Regions from separate parts of the Priestia sp. D51 genome, predicted to be linked through region 3. Evidence: riboswitches for the same ligand, from Rfam matches in the RefSeq annotation. Region 3 holds a riboswitch; each other region holds the start of a gene.
What was found. Region 3 has a riboswitch for lysine ahead of lysA (diaminopimelate decarboxylase). Riboswitches for the same ligand answer to the same signal wherever they lie in the genome.

Region 1: linked by a shared signal. The riboswitch ahead of ACNHOZ_RS06885 (amino acid permease) and the one ahead of lysA (diaminopimelate decarboxylase) in region 3 are both predicted to bind lysine.
Region 2: linked by a shared signal. The riboswitch ahead of ACNHOZ_RS00975 (aspartate kinase) and the one ahead of lysA (diaminopimelate decarboxylase) in region 3 are both predicted to bind lysine.

Annotation. Positions count from the first base shown of each region.
Region 1 is NZ_JBLTIR010000002.1:45,209-51,964, reverse strand. Features, by position in the region: gene ACNHOZ_RS06885 (amino acid permease) at 1-1,076, opposite strand, end outside; lysine riboswitch at 1,179-1,363, opposite strand; TPP riboswitch at 1,538-1,638, shown strand; gene thiT (energy-coupled thiamine transporter ThiT) at 1,671-2,279, shown strand; gene ACNHOZ_RS06875 (ethanolamine ammonia-lyase reactivating factor EutA) at 2,436-3,854, shown strand; gene ACNHOZ_RS06870 (ethanolamine ammonia-lyase subunit EutB) at 3,881-5,251, shown strand; gene eutC (ethanolamine ammonia-lyase subunit EutC) at 5,266-5,979, shown strand; gene eat (ethanolamine permease) at 6,001-6,756, shown strand, end outside.
Region 2 is NZ_JBLTIR010000001.1:176,239-182,994, reverse strand. Features, by position in the region: gene ACNHOZ_RS00980 (YslB family protein) at 1-1, shown strand, start outside; gene ACNHOZ_RS00975 (aspartate kinase) at 53-1,285, opposite strand; lysine riboswitch at 1,427-1,604, opposite strand; gene uvrC (excinuclease ABC subunit UvrC) at 1,670-3,436, opposite strand; gene trxA (thioredoxin) at 3,660-3,974, opposite strand; gene ACNHOZ_RS00960 (electron transfer flavoprotein subunit alpha/FixB family protein) at 4,383-5,363, opposite strand; gene ACNHOZ_RS00955 (electron transfer flavoprotein subunit beta/FixA family protein) at 5,397-6,170, opposite strand; gene ACNHOZ_RS00950 (enoyl-CoA hydratase) at 6,189-6,756, opposite strand, start outside.
Region 3 is NZ_JBLTIR010000004.1:53,129-59,884, reverse strand. Features, by position in the region: gene ACNHOZ_RS17020 (hypothetical protein) at 1-112, opposite strand, end outside; gene ACNHOZ_RS17015 (dicarboxylate/amino acid:cation symporter) at 251-1,513, opposite strand; gene lysA (diaminopimelate decarboxylase) at 1,564-2,892, opposite strand; lysine riboswitch at 3,031-3,213, opposite strand; gene ACNHOZ_RS17005 (CBO0543 family protein) at 3,280-3,792, opposite strand; gene ACNHOZ_RS17000 (NAD(P)/FAD-dependent oxidoreductase) at 4,131-5,249, shown strand; gene ACNHOZ_RS16995 (YckD family protein) at 5,323-5,637, shown strand; gene ACNHOZ_RS16990 (PAS domain-containing sensor histidine kinase) at 5,798-6,756, shown strand, end outside.

The sequences.
Region 1 (6,756 bases), on a different contig from region 3:
GCACCGTCTCCAAAAAATGAAGCACCAAATGCAAGTGTACCGACAAGTGCCGTTGCGATTAAGGCATTAACTGGAACGCCTCGTTTATTCACTTTTGCTAAGAACCTTGGTGCTTTTCCATCTTTGGCTAAGTTCCACAGCATACGCGTAGAAGCATACATGCCTGAGTTACCAGCAGATAAAACAGCTGTTAAAATAACGGCATTAATCGCTGATGCTGCAAACGCCAGACCTGCTCGTTCGAATATTAAAGTAAACGGACTTACTCGCACGTCATCACTTGCTAATGAATTCGCTGTGTATGGAATAAGCATTCCAATAACAAAAATAGCTAAAATATAAAATAACAAGATGCGCCAGAAGACTTGTTTAACTGCGCGAGGAACCGTTTTTTCCGGATCTTCACTTTCTCCAGCTGCGACTCCAAGTAACTCTGTTCCTTGGAATGAAAAACCAGCTGCCATAAAGATACCTAGTACAGTGAAGAATCCACCGTGAATCGGTCCATCACCAAGCGTGAAGTTTTTAAAACCTGGTGCTTCATTGTTAAAGATACCAAAAATCATCATAATACCAATAACTAAAAAGATAATAACCGTTACTACTTTAATTAACGAAAACCAAAATTCAGATTCACCAAATCCTTTTACAGAAAGGTAGTTAAGCCCAAACATAATTAATAAAAACAGGGCACTCCATAAAATAGAAGAAGAGTTCGGGAACCAAAATTTCATAATAAGGGCTCCAGCAGATAATTCAGCTGCAATCGTAATAGCCCAGTTATACCAGTAGTTCCAGCCGAGAGCGAAACCAAAGGATGGATCTACAAAACGAGACGCATACGTACTAAATGAACCAGCTTCAGGCATATAAGCTGCGAGCTCTGCTAGACTGGTCATCAAAAAGTAAACCATTACGCCAATAATAGCGTAAGCTAAAAGCGCTCCCCCAGGTCCTGCTGTGTGAATTGCTCCACCACTTGCTAGGAATAAGCCGGTTCCGATGGCTCCTCCTAATGAAATCATCGTTAAGTGGCGAGATTTCAACCCACGTTTTAATTCTTGCTGCTCTTGCATAGATAAATACTCCTTTCGAATGTACGGAAAGAGACGGGATAACATAAAAAAAGCCCGCAGTATATGTGCGCGCTTTTAAATCTGAAAACCGCGTCAACCTTCCGTGAAGATAGCTCTTCACATCACTCGCATGATGTGACAGTTCTGTTCCTGTTGGGAGACAGCCCCAGCTTAAATCAACCGAGAAGTGATTTAAACTTCGGCAATTTTTCCTTTCAAGCAACATCCTCAATGTTCTCTGCATTTCCGTTACTTTACTATTAAAAACTGCGACCTCTACCTCATCGATTAGGATGAGGGTTTTTTATATTCAATTGACATAAAAGAAGTATAACAAATACTAAAACGATTGTCATTATAAAAAATAGATTCAGAAAATAGAAACATCTTTGAAATCTCTCGAATCTATTTTGTTACGTATGGTATAATAAACATTGTCTTTATACTACATAAATATCCAAACGTACCACAGGGGGAGCCGCCGTGCTGAGAGTGAACGAAATGTTCAGACCCTTCGAACCTGTTAGTTAACGCTAGCGTAGGAATGTGGGAATAGTAGCATATATTTGCTTACTCCTGTGTAAACCGTTTGATATGAATGATTCAAAAACAGGAGTGAGAAACGTGAATAAAGCATTACCTTTACAGGCTAAAATTGAAATAGCTATTTTTGCAGCATTGGCACTTCTACTTGACCTTTTGCCTTCAATTAAAATTGCGACGGCTGTGAGCATTTCGTTCTCCATGGTGCCCATTTTTATTATGTGCTTTCGCTGGGGAGTAAAAGGCGGGGCTCTATCCGGTCTATTATGGGGGCTTTTGCAGTTAGCGACAGGAACAGCTTATATTTTAACAGCGCTACAAACATTTATTGAATATATTGTAGCTTTTGCTTTTATAGGTTTTGGAGGTATTTTTTCACAATCTATTAAAACAAATTTAGCTACCAATAACAGATCAAAAGCTTTTGTTTTAATTGTTTTATCTCTTATTATCGGCAGCTTCGCACGTTATTTCTGGCACTTTATTGCTGGTATTATTTTCTGGGGGTCATATGCGCCAAAGGGCATGTCCGCTCTATGGTATTCTTTTTCAATGAACGGGATTTCAATGGTAGGATCACTAATAGCCTGCTTAGTCATTCTTTCATTGTTAATTCCATCGGCATCAAGAATGATTGTAACTAAATCACACTCATCATAAGAAAAAAGACTAAATCTGCCAAGATTTAGTCTTTTTTCTTATTTGTCACCTTTGTTTACACAAAAGTGTGTCAGGTTTGATAACATAGTTAGTGAAATATTCAAAAAACTGTTTTATGATAGTCAACATATTCAAACGAGATAAAGGATTGATCGTATGCTACAGAAATGGATCACGAGCATAGGTTTAGATATTGGAACAAGCACAACAAAACTGATTGTAAGCAAACTGTTAATAGCAAATCAACAAAATCAGTTTACGCTGCCAGGCTGTCAAATTATTGATCGTCGCGTAACGTATGCAAGTTCCATCTATACAACACCTATGGTAAACGAGGTTGAAATCGATGTTCGGAGGTTAACGCTATTACTAGAAAAAGAGTACAAAAAAGCAGGGATCTCCTTAGATCAGGTGGAGGCGGGTGCTGTGATCATCACAGGAGAAACGGCTCGGAAGCAAAATGCAGAGAGTATCGTTCACTATCTAGCTGAACACGCTGGGAATTTTGTTGTTGCAACAGCTGGTGCTGACTTAGAAGGAATGTTAGCGGCAAAAGGTTCGGGAGCAATCGAACATTCTGCTGAAACCAATAAAGTGATTGCCAACATTGATGTAGGTGGAGGCACTGCTAACATCGCCTTATGTCAAAATGGAAAAGTGATTGAAACGTTTACCCTGCATGTAGGCGGAAGATTAATTCGGCTAAACGAAGATGGTATTGTTACCTACGTTTCGTCTTATTTAACTGAATTTTTAAAAAATAATTCTCTGATGCTTCAAGAAGGCGAAAAAGCAACATTTGAAAAACTCTCGTCTATTTGCAAATTGCTAGCTAAAGAAACCGTGGATTATGTGAGCGCACTGAAGCAAACCTCTTTGCTGCTCGTTTCCCCTCATACAAGATCTTCTACTCGGCCAGAGACAATCATGGTCTCGGGAGGAGTAGGAGCCATGATAGAGAAGGAGAAACCAAAAACAGTGAAGGAAGTGGCCATACACGGAGACATTGGTCCGCTGCTAGCTTATCAGTTTCAAGCCATACAGGTATCTCAAGCCGCTGAAACAACGCGAGCCACTGTCATTGGAGCTGGTATGCAAAATACAGAAGTTAGTGGATCAACCGTATACATTGAATCAAAGCGGCTGCCGCTAAAAAATATTCCGATTATAGAGATACCCGTACAGCAAGAGGAGGAGTGGAATCCGCAGCTGTTTCAAGAAAGAGCTCGAACGGCATGTATGCAGGCTTCAACTGTTTTCAGCGCAGAAGATCCTCCCGTTGCTATTGCTTTATCTCATTTCCCTTACTGCAGCTATAGAATGCTGCAAGAATTAGCAAAAGTAATAAGCGCTGAATTTGGTGCTTGTTTTAAAGGAGCTAAGTGCCTCGTTGTTTTATGCGAGCAGGATATTGCTAAAGCTTTAGGACAAGCACTAGCCAAACAGGAGAACGAATTAGAAATTATTTGTTTAGATCAAATTGACTTTACCCACGGAGATTATATCGATCTAGGGTTACCCGTAGCTGGAGAGGCAATCTCTGTTTCGATTAAAACACTCGCTTTTTCATCATAATCAACTGAACATACAAGGAGGAAACGATGTTTAAAACTACCCGGTTGTTAGGAGAAACATTTTCATTTTATAGCTTGAAAGAAATTATGGCCAAAGCAAACGAAGAACGTTCTGGAGATCAGCTCGCAGGAGTTAGCGCTGAGTCAATGAAAGAACGTATGGCAGCCAAACAAGTGCTAGCTGATATCACACTTGCTGATATTCGAAATTACCCGCTGCTAAGCGCAGATGAAGACAACGTCTCGGCATTAATCGAAAGTCAGATTGATTCATCGGTTTACGACATTATTAAAAATTGGACAGTAGGGGAGTTAAGAGAATACATCTTATCTGATGAGCATACCGGAGAAGACCTTCTTGCGCTTAGCAAGGGATTAAACAGCGAAATGATTGCGGCAGCTACTAAAATTATGTCCAATTTAGATTTAATTCAAGGAGCTGCCAAGATAGAAGTGCAAACTACTTGTCAAACGACTATCGGTCAAAAAGGCGTATTGGCTTCAAGAGCCCAGCCTAATCATCCTTCAGATAACTTAAAAGGAATGAGAGCATCTCTCTACGAAGCGTTAAGCTATGGAATTGGAGATGCGGTTATCGGAATTAACCCTGTTATTGATACAACGGATAATATCTACGCGCTTTTAAATGAAACAAAAAATATAATCAACGAATGGTCAATTCCTACTCAAAACTGTGTATTATCACATGTGACGAGCCAAATGAGAGCAATCGAAAAAGGAGCAGCTGCTGACTTGATTTTCCAAAGTTTAGCAGGCACAGAAGCCGGTAATGATTCATTTGGGATTTCACTGTCTATGCTCGATGAAGCGACAGCGTTAATTCATGAAAAAGGGACAGCAAAAGGTCTGAACCGCTGGTATTTTGAAACAGGACAAGGTTCTGAATTGTCAGCAGAAGCCCACTATAATATTGATCAAGTAACGCTCGAAGCTAGATGCTACGGCTTAGCTCGCCACTACAAGCCTTTCTTAGTTAACACGGTTGTTGGATTTATTGGACCTGAATATTTATATAACAGCAAACAAGTCCTGCGAGCTGGGCTAGAAGATCACTTTATGGGCAAAATGCACGGCTTACCTATGGGAGTAGACGTATGTTACACCAACCACATGGATGCTGATCAAAACGATATGGATAATTTAAGTATGCTTCTAGGAACAGCTGGGGTGAACTTTGTAATAGGAGTGCCCATGGCTGATGACTGCATGCTAAACTATCAGTCTCTTAGTTATCATGATATCGCAACCGTGCGCAATGTACTCGGTCGTACCCCAACGCCGTTATTTCAAAAATGGCTTGAAGATCAGCGTATTATGGAAAACGGACGCTTCACATCAAGAGCTGGAGACCCAACTATTTTTATGAATTTGATTTAAGGAAGGTGCTTACTATGATACCAAAGTCAAATCGCAATCCGCTTGAAACACTTAAACAATTTACCCCTGCCCGCATAGGTGTTGGCCGTACGGGAACAAGGCCGCTAACAAAAGACGTTTTATCTTTTCGCACAGATCATGCCGCAGCCGTAGACTCTGTATACGGCTCAGTTTCAGAAGATATTCTATCTGAGTTTAACCTTTTTTCTGTGAATACACGCGCGGAGTCAAAAGAACATTATTTAAAACGGCCGGATCAAGGGAGGTTATTAGCAGATGACGCTAAGAAAGAGATTTTAAAAAACTGCGTGCAGCAGCCTGATGTACAAGTAGTGGTATCAGATGGACTGAGTGCTAAGGCAATTGAAGAAAACATGAGCGACGTGTATCCTGCTTTAATTGATTCACTGGAGTCATATGGACTTCGTATCGGGACTTCGTTTTTTGTAAAAGGAGGACGAGTTGCATGTATGGATGAAATTGGTGAAATCATAAAGCCAAAAGCACTTGTGCTATTGATTGGAGAGCGACCTGGGCTGGTCAGTGCTGAATCCATGAGTGCTTACATGTGCTATGAACCTAGCAAAGGAAAAAAAGAGTCTGATCGTATGGTTATTTCTAATATTCATAAAAGAGGAACGCCTCCTATTGAGGCAGCCGCACATATCGGTACCATGATTGACAAAATGATTAAGCAGCAAACAAGCGGTGTACATCTTATTGTCTAAACATCAAAAGGAGGAGAACGTATGGCGTTACAAAAACAATTAAAACCTATTCATTTATGGGCTATTTCAGTTGGTATGGTTATTTCAGGACAATACTTTGGGTGGAACTACGGGTTTGAACAAGGCGGGATTATCGGACTTGCAATTGCAACCTTAATTGTAACCGTGTTTTACACAACGTTTATGTTCAGCTATGCAGAGCTTTCAACATCTATCCCGCAAGCTGGTGGACCTTCAGCTTATGCAAGAAGAGCACTTGGACCTTTCGGCGGATATATCGCCGGAATTGCATGCTTGCTTGAATTTATTTTTGCTCCTCCTGCTATTGCGGTATCAACAGGAGCATACCTGCACTTTCTTATCCCAGCCGTTAACCCTGTATATGCAACGGTAGGTGCCTTTATTTTCTTTGTTTTACTAAATTTAATCGGGGTAAAAGAAGTAGCGGTGATTGAGCTTACAGCTACCATTGTTGCACTAATTGGTTTATCTATTTTTTATGTAGCTGGTTTGCCTCATGTACAAACATCAAATATTTTCAACGCTCATTCATTTATTAACGGGCCAACAGGGGTACTAGCGGCTATTCCATTCGCTGTTTGGTTCTATCTTGCAATAGAAGGCGGAGCAATGGCAGCGGAAGAAGTGGAAAACCCTAAGAAAAACATTCCTAAAGGATTTATTGGAGCGATTATTACTCTTGCAACCGCAACGTTGTTTACACTATTTGTAACAGCAGGACTTGGCGGAGGAAGCGGGAAGCTAGCCGATTATCCA
Region 2 (6,756 bases), on a different contig from region 3:
AGAAATACGTATATATAAAAGACGTGGAGATACCACGTCTTTTTTCTTTTCTTTATACTTGCACTGCCTGCTGCTCTTCTAATTCAAATGCTACGTGAAGCGTCTCAACAGCTTTTACCATATCAGCATGCGGTACAACTGTAGATACTTTAATTTCAGACGTGCTGACCATCTTCACTTCAATTTTCTCTCCTGCCAGCACTTCAAACATTTCGGCTGCAACACCTGGATTAGATATCATGCCAGATCCCACAATCGATACTTTAGCCAGACTGCTTTCATGTTCAATACGCGTATACCCCAAGGTAGATTTATACTCTTTTAAGACGGCAAGAGCAGCTTCTACATCTACAGTTTTAATAGAAAATGAGATAGAGAGGCGATTATTAGCCGTTACGTTTTGAATAATAATATCCACATTTAACTGTTCTTTTGCTAATGCTGTAAAAATAGTAGAAAGAGTTTGTAACTCGTTGTTTAACCCTTCAATTGTCACCCGTGAAATATTATCTTCAAACGCAATTCCTCTTACGACTAAGTTTTGTTCCATTGAAACTTCCTCCTCAACAATCGTTCCATTCTCGTTTTCTAAGCTTGAACGCACTTCTAGCGGTACCTGATAATTTTTTGCAAACTCAACAGCGCGCGGATGCAGCACCCCTGCTCCTAAATTGGCTAATTCTAACATTTCGTCATATGAAATAGAATGAAGTTTACGAGCATCTTCTACGTAGCGCGGATCCGTCGTAAACACTCCTGTTACGTCTGTATAAATATCACATTTTGCAGCTTTTAGTGCCGCGGCAAGAGCTACTGCCGTCGTGTCAGAGCCGCCTCGACCTAATGTTGTAATGCTTCCATCTTCTGAACAGCCTTGGAATCCAGCTACTACTACGATTCGACCTCTATCTAATTGGCTTTGAATACGAGTCGTGTCAATGTGCTGGATTCGTGCATTGCTGTGAACTGCTTCCGTCTGGATACCAGCTTGCCAACCTGTTAGCGAAGTGGCTTCATGACCTTTGAATTGAAGAGCCATTGTTAACAGGGAAATCGTTACTTGTTCTCCAGTTGTAAGAAGCATATCCATTTCGCGTTTACTTGGACTGTCCGTAATATCACTTGCTAATTTCACCAGTGCATCTGTGGTTTTGCCCATTGCCGATACAACAACTACTACTTGGTTACCGCGCTCTGCTTCTTGAATAACACGGTTTGCTACATGTTGAATACGTTCAACAGAACCAACAGATGTTCCACCAAATTTTTGAACGATTAATGCCATAATTTTGTTCATTCCTTTTCAATAAATTTGCATATGCAGGATGATGAGAAGCTAAATTTTTTTACTCAGACAATAAAAAAAGCAATGAGATGAGCTCTCATTGCTTAACGAACGAAAATTATAAAACATAACCGTCCACTGCCGTGAGATAGCTCTCCAAGAATCTACATCTTGACAATCCTACGTTTATTCAACGCAGAACCAGCAATCATTACTATGAGGTAATGTTCACTTCGGCAAATTTCCCTTTCCGCATCGTTCATAAGGGCTCATACCCTTCCTGATGCGTACTGATTAAATTTGCACCTCTATCTTCACTTCATTTGATGAAGTGTCGTATGAAATTAGTTAATAGCTTATCAAATATTTTCTATTATTTCAAGACTATTTTTGTAATGTTTCATAAATTTTTTCAGCAATGTTCTGAGGAACACCTGAATTTCGAATATCTTCAATCGTTGCTTCTTTCAATTTTTTCACCGAACCAAAATGCTTTAACAAAGCTTTTTTACGCTTTTCTCCCACTCCCGGAATGTCGTCCAGAACTGACTGAAAAGCGGACTTAGAGCGCACTTGACGGTGGAAGGTAATCGCAAAGCGGTGAACTTCATCTTGAATTCGCTGAAGCAAATAAAATTCTTGACTATTGCGTTCAAGCGGTATGATTTGAGGAGGCTCACCAATCATCAGATTGGAGGTTCTGTGCTTATCATCTTTGACAAGACCTGCTGTAGGCACTAAAAGTCCCAATTCATTTTCGAGAACGTCCTGTACTGCAGCTAAATGTCCTTTGCCTCCATCTACAACAATTAAATCCGGAAGCGGAAGACCTTCTTTTAACGCTCTGGAATACCGTCTGCGAACGACTTCCCTCATGGAACTGTAATCATCTGGTCCCTTTACCGTCTTAATTTTATATTTGCGATATTCTTTCTTTTCCGGTTTCCCATCAACAAAAACAATCATCGCAGAAACTGGGTCTGTTCCTTGAATATTTGAGTTATCAAATGCTTCAATCCGATAAGGAGCGGCAATTCCAAGCTCCTCTCCTAACCGTTCAACTGCGCCAACTGTACGCTCTTCATCTCGTTCAATTAAATAGAATTTTTCACCGAGCGCAATCTTTGCATTTTTACACGCAAGTTCTACTAATTCTTTCTTTTTGCCTCGCTTTGGATGCTGAACCTCTACTTCTACTAACTTCTCAGCTAACTCTGCATCAATCGTTGCTGGAACCATCACTTCTTTTGGCTTAATATTTTTGGCATAAAACTGACCGATAAAAGTTAAGAAATCTTCTTCTGGCTCTTTATAAAAAGGAAACATAGAAACTTCTCGCTCAATTAATTTCCCTTGGCGAATAAAGAAAACTTGAACACACATCCAGCCTTTATCGTAAGAATAGCCAAACACATCTCGATTAACAAAATCATTAAACGTTACTTTTTGCTTTTCCATTGTCGCTTCGATATGAGCAATTTGATCTCGGTATTCTTTAGCCCGTTCAAAGTCAAGTTGTTCTGAAGCTTTTAACATTTTTTCAGTTAACTCTGTTTTGACATGCTCATATCCACCATTTAAAAACCGCGTGATATTTTCAATAATTTGTTTGTTTTGCTCTTCTTTTACCTCTTTTACGCAAGGAGCTAGACATTGCCCGATATGGTAATACAAACAAGGCCTATCTGGCATAGTGGAGCACTTTCTTAACGGATAAATGCGATCAAGAAGCCGCTTTGTTTCATTTGCTGCTTGAACATTAGGATAAGGACCGAAGTATTTCCCTTTATCTTTTTTTATTTTTCTTGTAATAACAAGTCGGGGCTGTTTTTCAGCTGTAATCTTAATAAACGGATAGCCCTTATCATCTTTAAGCATAATATTGTATTTTGGGTCATGCTTTTTAATTAAATTCATTTCTAAAATAAGCGCTTCTAAATTAGAAGATGTGACGATATATTCAAAGTCAACAATGTCGTTTACAAGTCGAAGCGTCTTTCCGTCATGAGATCCGGTAAAGTAGGAACGTACTCGATTTTTTAATACTTTTGCTTTTCCTACGTAAATGACCGTTCCATATTTATCTTTCATCAAGTAACAGCCGGGCTGATCCGGTAAAATAGCCAGCTTTTCTTTTAAGTAATCGTTCATACTTTTCTCCTTCCTCTTCTCTTACTCTGTCCATCTATACAATCGCTTATGAAGCGTAACCTACATTCTTTCCTGTCTTAATACATGTACATAAGCTGGATTTATGGCGATGTTCCTTACATCTAGTATAAAACAAACGAACGCATATTCGCTAAATAAAAGTATTCCCAAAAGAGAAAAAGTGGAGAAAAAGAAAAAAACCTAGCCTGAGCTAGGTTTTGACTTACGCGTGTTTATTAATTAATTCTGTTAATGCTTCTTTTGGTTGGAAACCAACTACTTGATCAACTTTCTCTCCATCTTTGAATAATACTAAAGTTGGGATACTCATAACACCAAATTTTCCAGCTGTTTCTTGATTTTCATCAACGTCTACTTTTACGATTTTAACTTTATCGTTAAGTTCGCCATCAATTTCTTCAAGAACTGGAGCAATCATTTTACAAGGGCCACACCATGGTGCCCAAAAGTCAACAAGCACTAGGCCTGATTTAATTTCATCTGTAAAGTTTTTATCTGTAGCATGTGCAATAGCCATTTTAATTCCTCCTAAATATATGCAATATCCAAATTCTACTCACAGTATATCACCTTCAAATAAGGTTTGCTAACTTTTTGCTTACATTTATACTGTTTATTCTCCGCTCTAGTTTGTACAATTTGCCTAAAAATATGCGTAGAAAATTTCGTTTCCCATGAGGCTGAGACCTGACTAAATGAATCCAAAGACGAACAAATAGTATACATGGGTTGAACCGCTTGCGACACCGCAGTTGATTTCCATGCAAGACTTCGCTTTTCTAGCAGGAGTCTTCACCTTGCCCTCCAATCACCTGCTAGAAAGACCTACCCTGCTTTTACCCTAACAAAAAAACGAACCACTAATCAAAAATCTTGATCAACGGTTCGTTCTTCACTTCGTCTCAAATACTTTTGTCCGAGAATCTTACGCAGACTGTACTTTCAGCTTTTTAAATTCTTCCGTTAGCAGAGGCACTACTTCAAATAAATCTCCAACGATTCCGTAGTCAGCTACTTTAAAAATATTCGCTTCAGGATCTTTATTGATTGCAACAATAATTTTTGAATTTGACATACCTGCCAAATGCTGAATAGCACCTGAAATTCCGCAGGCAATGTATAAATCTGGTGTGACTACTTTGCCCGTCTGACCGATTTGAAGAGAATAGTCGCAGTAATCTGCATCGCACGCTCCGCGAGACGCTCCAACAGCTCCATTTAACACGTCCGCTAGTTCTTGGAGAGGTCCAAAACCTTCCGTGCTTTTTACACCTCGACCACCTGCAATCACGACTTTTGCTTCGGACAAATCAACCCCTTGCGTTGCTTTGCGTACGACTTCTTTTACAACAGTACGCAGGTTTTTGATTTCAACATTTAAATCCTCTACATCACCTGTACGCCCCTCATCTTTTGCAAGCGGTGAAATATTATTTGGACGAATCGTGACAAACGTAAAAGCATCGGTCATGATTTTCTTCTCAAATGCTTTACCAGAATAAATTGGGCGAGTGAAGACTACTTGATCCCCTCCCACTTCTACATCCGTCACATCCGAGATAAGTCCTTTATCTAAGCGAGCTGCCAGTTTTGGCGCTAGATCTTTGCCAAGAGCCGTATGCCCAAATACGATAGCTTCAGGCTGTTCACTTTCAATGATGGCTAATAATGCCTGAGCGTAACCATCCGATGTGTAAGCAGCTAAATCTTCATGCTCCGTCACAACAACTTTATCTGCTCCGTATGCAATAAGTTCTTCACTTAAAGATTTTACGTCCTTTCCTACTAACGCTGCAATAATTTCTCCCCCGTCAGCTACAGTAGACGCTGCGGAAATCGCTTCAAACGATACGTTTCGTAATCCCCCATCACGTGCTTCTCCAAGAACTAACACTTTGCGTCCCATTACAATACCCCCATTGTTTTGACTTTTGACTTATTAAATGACTTTTGCTTCCTTATGCAGTAAATTGACCAGCTCTGTTACTTGATCTTTTATATCTCCTTGTAATACGCGCCCCGCGTCTTTTTTCGGAGGTAAATAAATTTCAATTGTCTTTGTTTTTGCTTCTACATCATCTTCATCTAAATCTAAATCGTCTAATTCCACTTCAACCAACGGTTTCTTCTTCGCTTTCATAATCCCTGGAAGAGATGGATAGCGAGGCTCATTAAGTCCCTGCTGAGCTGTTACTAAAAGAGGAAGCGACGTTTCAATAACTTCCGAATCTCCTTCCACATCGCGTACAACCGTCACTTTTTCACCTTCAATATCCAGCTTTGTAATCGTTGTAATATATGGGATTTCTAACTGTTCTGCTACGCGCGGTCCCACCTGGCCTGAACCTCCGTCAATCGCTACGTTTCCTGCTAAGATTAAATCAGGAGATTGCTCTTTTAAGTACTGTGCCAGCAGCCTAGAAGTCGTGTACTGATCGCCATCTTCTATGTCATCTTCCGTATTGATTAAAACCGCTTTATCTGCTCCCATAGCCAAAGCTGTTCGGAGTTCTTTTTCTGATTCTTCCCCTCCTACACTCACGACCGTAATCTCTCCGCCATGCTTTTCCTTTAGCTGAATAGCCTCTTCAACTGCATACTCATCGTAAGGGTTAATAATAAATTCAGCTCCATCTTCAACAATTTGACCATTTTTTAGTGAAAGTTTCTCCTCTGTATCGAACGTTCTTTTTACTAACACATAAATATTCATTCAATTCCCCTCCTAAGCTTATTTTCCTAAAAATTTAGGCTGGCGCTTTTCAATAAAAGCGGCTACGCCTTCTTGAGCATCACGGCTTTTGAATACGCTTCCAAAAAACTGTGCTTCTTTTTTGATGCCGCTGTAATAAGCATCTGTTTTTACATGTTGAAGCAGCTGCAAGGTAGCTTTAACAGAGATTGGGCTTTTTTTGGCAATTTTTCTAGCAAGTAAAAATGTTTCATTGATAAGCTGACTTTCTTCAAAAGCTGCGTTTGCCAATCCTAACTCCACTGCCTCGCTGCCCGATATTGGATCACTTGTCAGCATCATCTCACAAGCCTTATGAACCCCTACATAACGAGGCAATCGCTGAGTTCCTCCAAACCCTGGTATAATTCCTAACTGAAGTTCAGGCAAGCCCAGCTTAGCATTTTCTGTTACCAAACGGATATGGCAGCTCATAGCAAGCTCTAATCCTCCGCCTAAAGCAGCTCCATGAATAGCTGCAATAACTGGTTTTGGGTAATTTTCAATATACTCAAAGAGCTCTTGGCCGTTAACAGCAAGTTTCTCGTAATCTTTTTCCTGCTGCAGT
Region 3 (6,756 bases):
GCTCTTGTTTGTTTTGCTCAGTGAGACGTTTTTGATGAGCTTTTGTTTCTGCACTTACGTGATTCGCATCATTCGGTTGATTCTTCTTTGAACCTCCTGCAGCGTTACTCATTAGACGACACCTCCAGTCCGGTTATGAAACATACCTATAGAATGTGCGTATTTACAAACTTTATACACGGCTATCGATATTACTGCACACTAAAAAAGCAAAGGGAGAGTCACTAAGACTGTTCCCTTTGCTTTTTTACTAGGCAACTTTATCGGTGGTGATAATTTTGTTAATCCAGTCTTTTCCTTCTGTAAACCTTGTAACAAGCATCGCTGTTACTGTATTTCCCGTACTGTTTAAGAGCGTAGCAGGGGCGTCAATAATTGTGGAAATGACCGCAATGATGGGCAGAACTTCTGGCGAAAATCCGTAAATTGTAATGATTAACATTTCGCCAATCATACCGCCTCCAGGAATTGCTCCCATTACGGCTCCAACTAAAAAGGCTACGCCTAATATGCTCAAAATACTCGTAGCAGACGTCATATCTTTGCCGAACAAACTGAATAAGAAAACAATTTTTAGAATACCACCGATAACAGAACCATCTTTATGGGTGTTTGCTCCTAATGGAATCACTGTTTCAGCAATATCCAGCGGCACACCCATTTTCTTTGTTGCGTCTAAATTGACTGGAATAGATGCCGCGGAAGAACAGGTAGCAATAGCAGTGATAGAAGGAGCAGCTGCATTTTTCCAAAACAGCTTAATTCCTGCTTTACCGCCAGCAATCCATGCGTATAGCGTAAAGAAGCCAAAATAGTAAACGATTGCAATTAATAAATAAAGAATAAATGCTCTAGCATACCCTTGCAAGATCTTTGGTCCAAGTTCTCCTACTACAGTAGCAAAATAGCACCCTAAACCAATTGGAGCATAGTACATGACAATTTTAACGACTTTCATCGATACTTCTTGACCCGAAGTCAGAAATTTCGCCATAGGCTGTCCTTTTTCACCAGCCATCGTGGTAGCAATACCGAAGATAACGGCAAAGACAATTAATTGTAAAATATGCTCTTTCGAAAATAACTGAACAAAATCAGGTACAGTAAATGTACTAACAAGCTGATTTAAAAGCGTCATTTTTTCAGCTGTATTTTCACTGTCACCCATTAATTCTTTAATGGCAGAAGTATCTACGTTGTGCAGCGGATTGTAAAGTGATGCGCCTAAAAAGCCTAGAACGGCTGAAACAGCAGCAGTGGCGACAAACACAACGGCGATACCTAGCATAATTTTACCAAGACGTTTCATTTCGTTCATGTTTGCGATCGCCGAAGCCACACTAAAAAAGACAAGGGGAACGATAATCATGAACATTAAATTAAGAAACAAATCACCAAAGGGCTTTACGACTGCCACATCGGGCCCGATAGCATATCCTGCTATCCCGCCAATTAAAATAGCGAGAAGCAGAATAAGCGATGATCTGTACGTTTTAAATACACTTAAAACCATATAGATTTCCTCCAAACAACAATAGCTTCTTTACTACGCAAGAACAGCTATCATTTGCTCATTGCATACGTAGTAACGACTGGCTTTACATCTTTACGCACCAAATCTTCGTATGTTTCTCGCTCTACAGCAAGACGAGCTTCTCCATTTTTCACAAATACAACAGCAGGGCGCGGAATACGGTTGTAATTGCTAGCCATTGAATAGTTGTAGGCACCTGTAGAGGATACTGCTAGTAAATCTCCTTGATTAACGCGCGGTAAATCGATATCCCAAATAAGCATATCTCCTGATTCACAGCATTTCCCCGCAATTGATACTGTTTCATCTTTTTTATCCGTCACTCTATTAGCCAAGACAGCTTCATGTTTTGCATCGTAAAGAGCAGGACGGATATTATCGGTCATACCGCCATCAATTCCTACGTATTTGCGTACACCTGGAATCTCCTTCGTTGAGCCGATTGTATAAAGCGTTGTACCTGCTTCTCCTACGATGCTTCTTCCAGGCTCAATCCAGACTTCCGGAAGGGTATAATTCTGTTCAGTTAACGTGCGGCTTAGCTTTTCTGTCAGTGCATCTACATAATACTCAACTGGAAGTGGAGAGTCGCTTTCGGTATAACGAATACCAAAACCACCACCTACGTTTAAAACTTTTACTTCAAATTCCATTTTATCACGAATACTGAATAAGAAATCAGTTAAAATATCAATGGCGCGAGAAAAACCATCTACTTCAAAAATTTGCGAACCAATATGACAATGAATGCCTAAAAGATCGTAGTAAGGCTTTTCTAATGCAGAACTTACCGCTTTCATAGCCTGGTCATTGGAAAGACCAAATCCAAACTTGGAGTCTTCCTGTCCGGTCATAATATACTCATGTGTGTGGGCTTCAATCCCTGGAGTAACACGCAGAAGAATAGATGCTTTCTGTTTGCGCTCAGCTGCTAAGGCATGTAAAACTTCAAGTTCGGTAAAGTTATCCACAACAAAACAGCCAATATTCGCATCAAGAGCCATTTCAATTTCTTCAATCGTTTTGTTATTTCCATGAAAATGAATGCGTTCAGCTGGATATCCCGCTTCAAGAGCTGTAAATAATTCGCCTCCTGAGACCACATCTAATGACATATCAAGCTTCGTTAAAAGGCTAGCCATTTCCATACAAAGAAACGCTTTCCCTGCATATGCGATTTGATATGAAAATCCGCTTCTTTGAAAGGCTGAATGGAAGGCCTTGCATTTCGTCTCAATTAATTCTTGATCGTAGATGTATAGGGGAGTGCCGTATTGTTTTTTCAGTTCGACCGTATCGCACTGCCCAATTTCTAAATGATTGCTGCTGTTAATTTTACTCGTTCCATGTAAGTACATAATCCGTATCCCTCCATTTAAATCATTCAACTATAACTTTGATGGTCAGTAGAAAAACACAAAAAAGACCCGTGAAGTGATGTTCACGCGTCTTGGTTTCATAATAATAAAGTATTATTACATTCTAGGCATCAACATCTCTTCAATAGCTCTCCACAAACCAAGTGGTTTGTGACAGCTCAGCATTTATTCAATACTGAACCAGTATATGAACACAATGGATGTTTATATACTTCGGCACGAAATCCCTTTTACTTATCTTCACAGACTCCATTAGTCTCCAATAAGTGACTCTTGATTTCATGCACCTCTATTCTCAGAGAGGAAAATTATATTTAAATGTAACTCCTATTATATTTCCTTTTCCTCCGTCTAGTCAATGAAAAGTTAAGGCATAGGAATATCAAAGAAGATAAATAAAAAAGCTATGAAGCTTCCAGATAGAATCCAAGCAGCCAGCGCTGTCTTCTGATGAATGACTAAAAGTGAGAACGTGACAATATTGAAGAGAAAAGAACATAGCAGCGACCATCCATAATGATGAGTGATACTGTGATTAACATAAGCAATGAACTCAATCACAGTAAATAAAAGCGCCCACAAAAGAATCCACCACAGCCGGCCGCTTACATGCAGCGGCAGCCTTCCTAAAAAAACCGGTATAACAAACGGATAAATAATTAAGGTTATTCCAAGAGAAACCATTAGGTGATCGGGTAGAAAAAGATGATCAATACCAACAGGGTGAAATACCCATACGCGGTGATGAAACAGCAGCACTTCATAAAGCAAATTCCCCGTGACCCAAAACAGCAAAGTAGGGTAGTATTCTTGATACCTTCGCCACTTGCCAAATAGTAAACCAAGAATGATAAAAAATAATACAAATGAAGATTGCATACGCTCTCCTTAAAATAATGGTTATTTCTTTTTATTTACATATTATAGTGGTTTTATTCTTTCATTTTTTTATTCAGCACCTATAATAGAAAAGCCGTAAGCCACAGCGTTAAAGACGTATTACCACTATTTACGGCTTTCTTCACCCTGTTATAATCTTGGTAAAAGAACTTCTACCGCTTTTGTTTACGAGACGAAAGGAGCTATATGTCAAAGTCAGCAAGGCTTAAAAATAAGCTTAAAATAGCTTCGCCTAGTATGTGACTTCTTTTTTTGCTATGCTAAAATTGCATACATATAGCATGAGAATACTAGAAGAAAGAAAAGGGTGTTTTGGTATGAAAACATACATCGTAGTTGGAGCTGGGGTACTTGGAGCTTCTACGGCATATCATTTAGCAAAAGCAGGAGCAGATGTGACATTGATAGATCGCAAGGATGCTGGTCAAGCTACTGATGCAGCAGCAGGAATTGTTTGTCCGTGGCTTTCGCAGCGTCGAAATAAAGCATGGTACCGATTAGCAAAAGGCGGCGCCAAGTACTATCAAACATTAATTCAGCAATTAGAAGAAGATGGAGAAACGGATACGGGATATAAGCGAGTAGGAGCAATTAGTTTACACACTGATGAACAAAAGCTTAAAAAAATGGAGGAACGAGCATATAAGCGTCGGGAAGAAGCCCCCGAAATAGGCGAGATTACACGTTTATCCGCTAAAGAAACACAGGCTTTGTTTCCGGCTCTTTCGGAAGAATACAGTTCAGTTCATATTAGTGGAGCCGCTCGCGTTAACGGAAGAGCTCTTCGAAACGCACTTGTGAATGCAGCGAAGAAAAACGGTGCAAAAATAATAGAAGGAAACGCAGAACTACTTTATGAAAATAATCAAGTAACGGGCGTTGCCGTAAATGGACAAACCCTTCTAGCAAGTACAACAATCGTGACAGCAGGAGCGTGGGCAAATCAATTACTAGAGCCTCTTGGAGTGAAATTTTTAGCAAGCTTTCAAAAAGCGCAAATTGTCCACTTGCATCTTCCTGATTTAGATACAAAAGACTGGCCCGTTGTAATGCCTCCAAGCGACCAATATATTCTTTCGTTTGAACAAGGTCAAATTGTCATAGGAGCAACACATGAAAACGACACGGGTTATGACTTGAGAGTAACGGCTGGGGGGCTTCATGAAATTTTTTCAAAGGCCTTATCAATTGCTCCTGGCTTAACAGAAAGCACAGTCTTAGAAACAAGGGTAGGGTTTCGACCATTTACTCCAGGCTTCTTGCCAGTCATTGGGGCTCTTCCAGCTTACGAAGGAATACTAGTAGCGAATGGTCTCGGAGCTTCAGGCTTAACGTCGGGCCCTTATCTTGGTTCAGAGCTGGCTAAATTAGCACTTGAAATGGAAATGGAAATTGATCTTAGCGATTATGATGTAAGAGGAGCTATTGAGTCCTAAGCAAATAGAATGAATGAAAACAAATAGAAGTTCGCAAACTATAACTACTATATGATGAAAGGAAGTAGATTGTTTGCGAAAGATTATGATAAGTGCAGCAGCAGCTTTTTTATTTATGAGCGCGACACCTGTATTAGCGGAAAACAATCCTCAGCCAGAAACAAAAGACGTGCAGCTGACGTCTCAGCAAAAGCAGGAATTATCCGTTCTGTACAAAGAAATGTTCGAAAAAAAGAAAGAAATACTTTCAAAATATGTGGAGTACGGCGTGCTAAGCAAAACGGAGAGTCAAAACATTTCTTCACATATGGAAAATCGCTATCAGCATATGGAGCAAAATGGTTTTGTCCCGAAGCGTCACTGTCATAAAATGCATCATTCAAAGTAATTCCTATTCACATAAAAAAGCGCCTATACAGGCGCTTTTTTATGTGAATGAATGGAAAATATCCGCTTCTTTATCTAGTAAATTTTAAACACCTCATGTAAAATTAAGAGAATGAGAACGAGTAGGAAAGATGCTAGTGAGGGGTAGGTAAATATGAACGATGAACGAAAATAAAAAAATAGTCCGATTACATGCAGAAAATCATTCAGCTGAGGCTCTAGGAATCATATTTGCTTACAAACAAAAAGGTGACCATCTTGTTTACAGTATGTATCAAGGAGAAAGCGTTTCTGAGCAAAAAATACCTCTAGAAGAATGGGTCTCGTATGAGCATTTTTTTGAAGCGCTAAATAAAAAGAAAAAGCTTATGTACGAGCTTCAAATAAATGATAAACGCTATGTAGTAAACTTAACCCCTTTATCTTACACAGAAAAACCTGAAGTTATGGGACATTGCGTGAATATAACTAGTTATCAGGAGAAAAAAGAACAGATTCAGCCTTTTATTTATCATAACGCAGATGCTGTTGCTATCGTTGACTTAGAGGGTAAAACGCTTCAAGTGAACCCTGCGTTTGAGAATACATTTGGCTGGACGTTTGAAGAAATTCATCAAAAGCCTCTTCCGATTATACCTTCGTTTTTAAAGGAGCCCGTGTGCGAACTTCATAAGACTATTCAATCAGGGGAATCGAAAACAGAATTTGAGACGGTCAGACAGCATAAAGACGGGCATTTAATTAATGTAAGCGTCACACTATTTCGCGTTGAAAATATGAATGATTGGCCGTTATGCATTGCGTTTGTCTATCGAGATATAACATCGCGCAAGCAGGATGAGACGGCTTTAAAAGAAAGCGAACAGCGCTACCGAAGTTTGATTGAGTTATCCCCGGAAGCAATTATCGTTCATAGTGAAGGTAAAATTGATTATATCAACCCTGCAGGAGCTAAAGCATTAGGATACAAGAATCCTCAAGATGTATTAGGAGCTTGTGTTTATCAGTTTGTTCACCCTGATTACTATGATGTTGTAAAACAGCGAATTTATCGAATGAAAACAGAAAATAAATCTGTGGATCTGCAGGAAGAAAAGTTTATTCATAAAGACGGTCATAC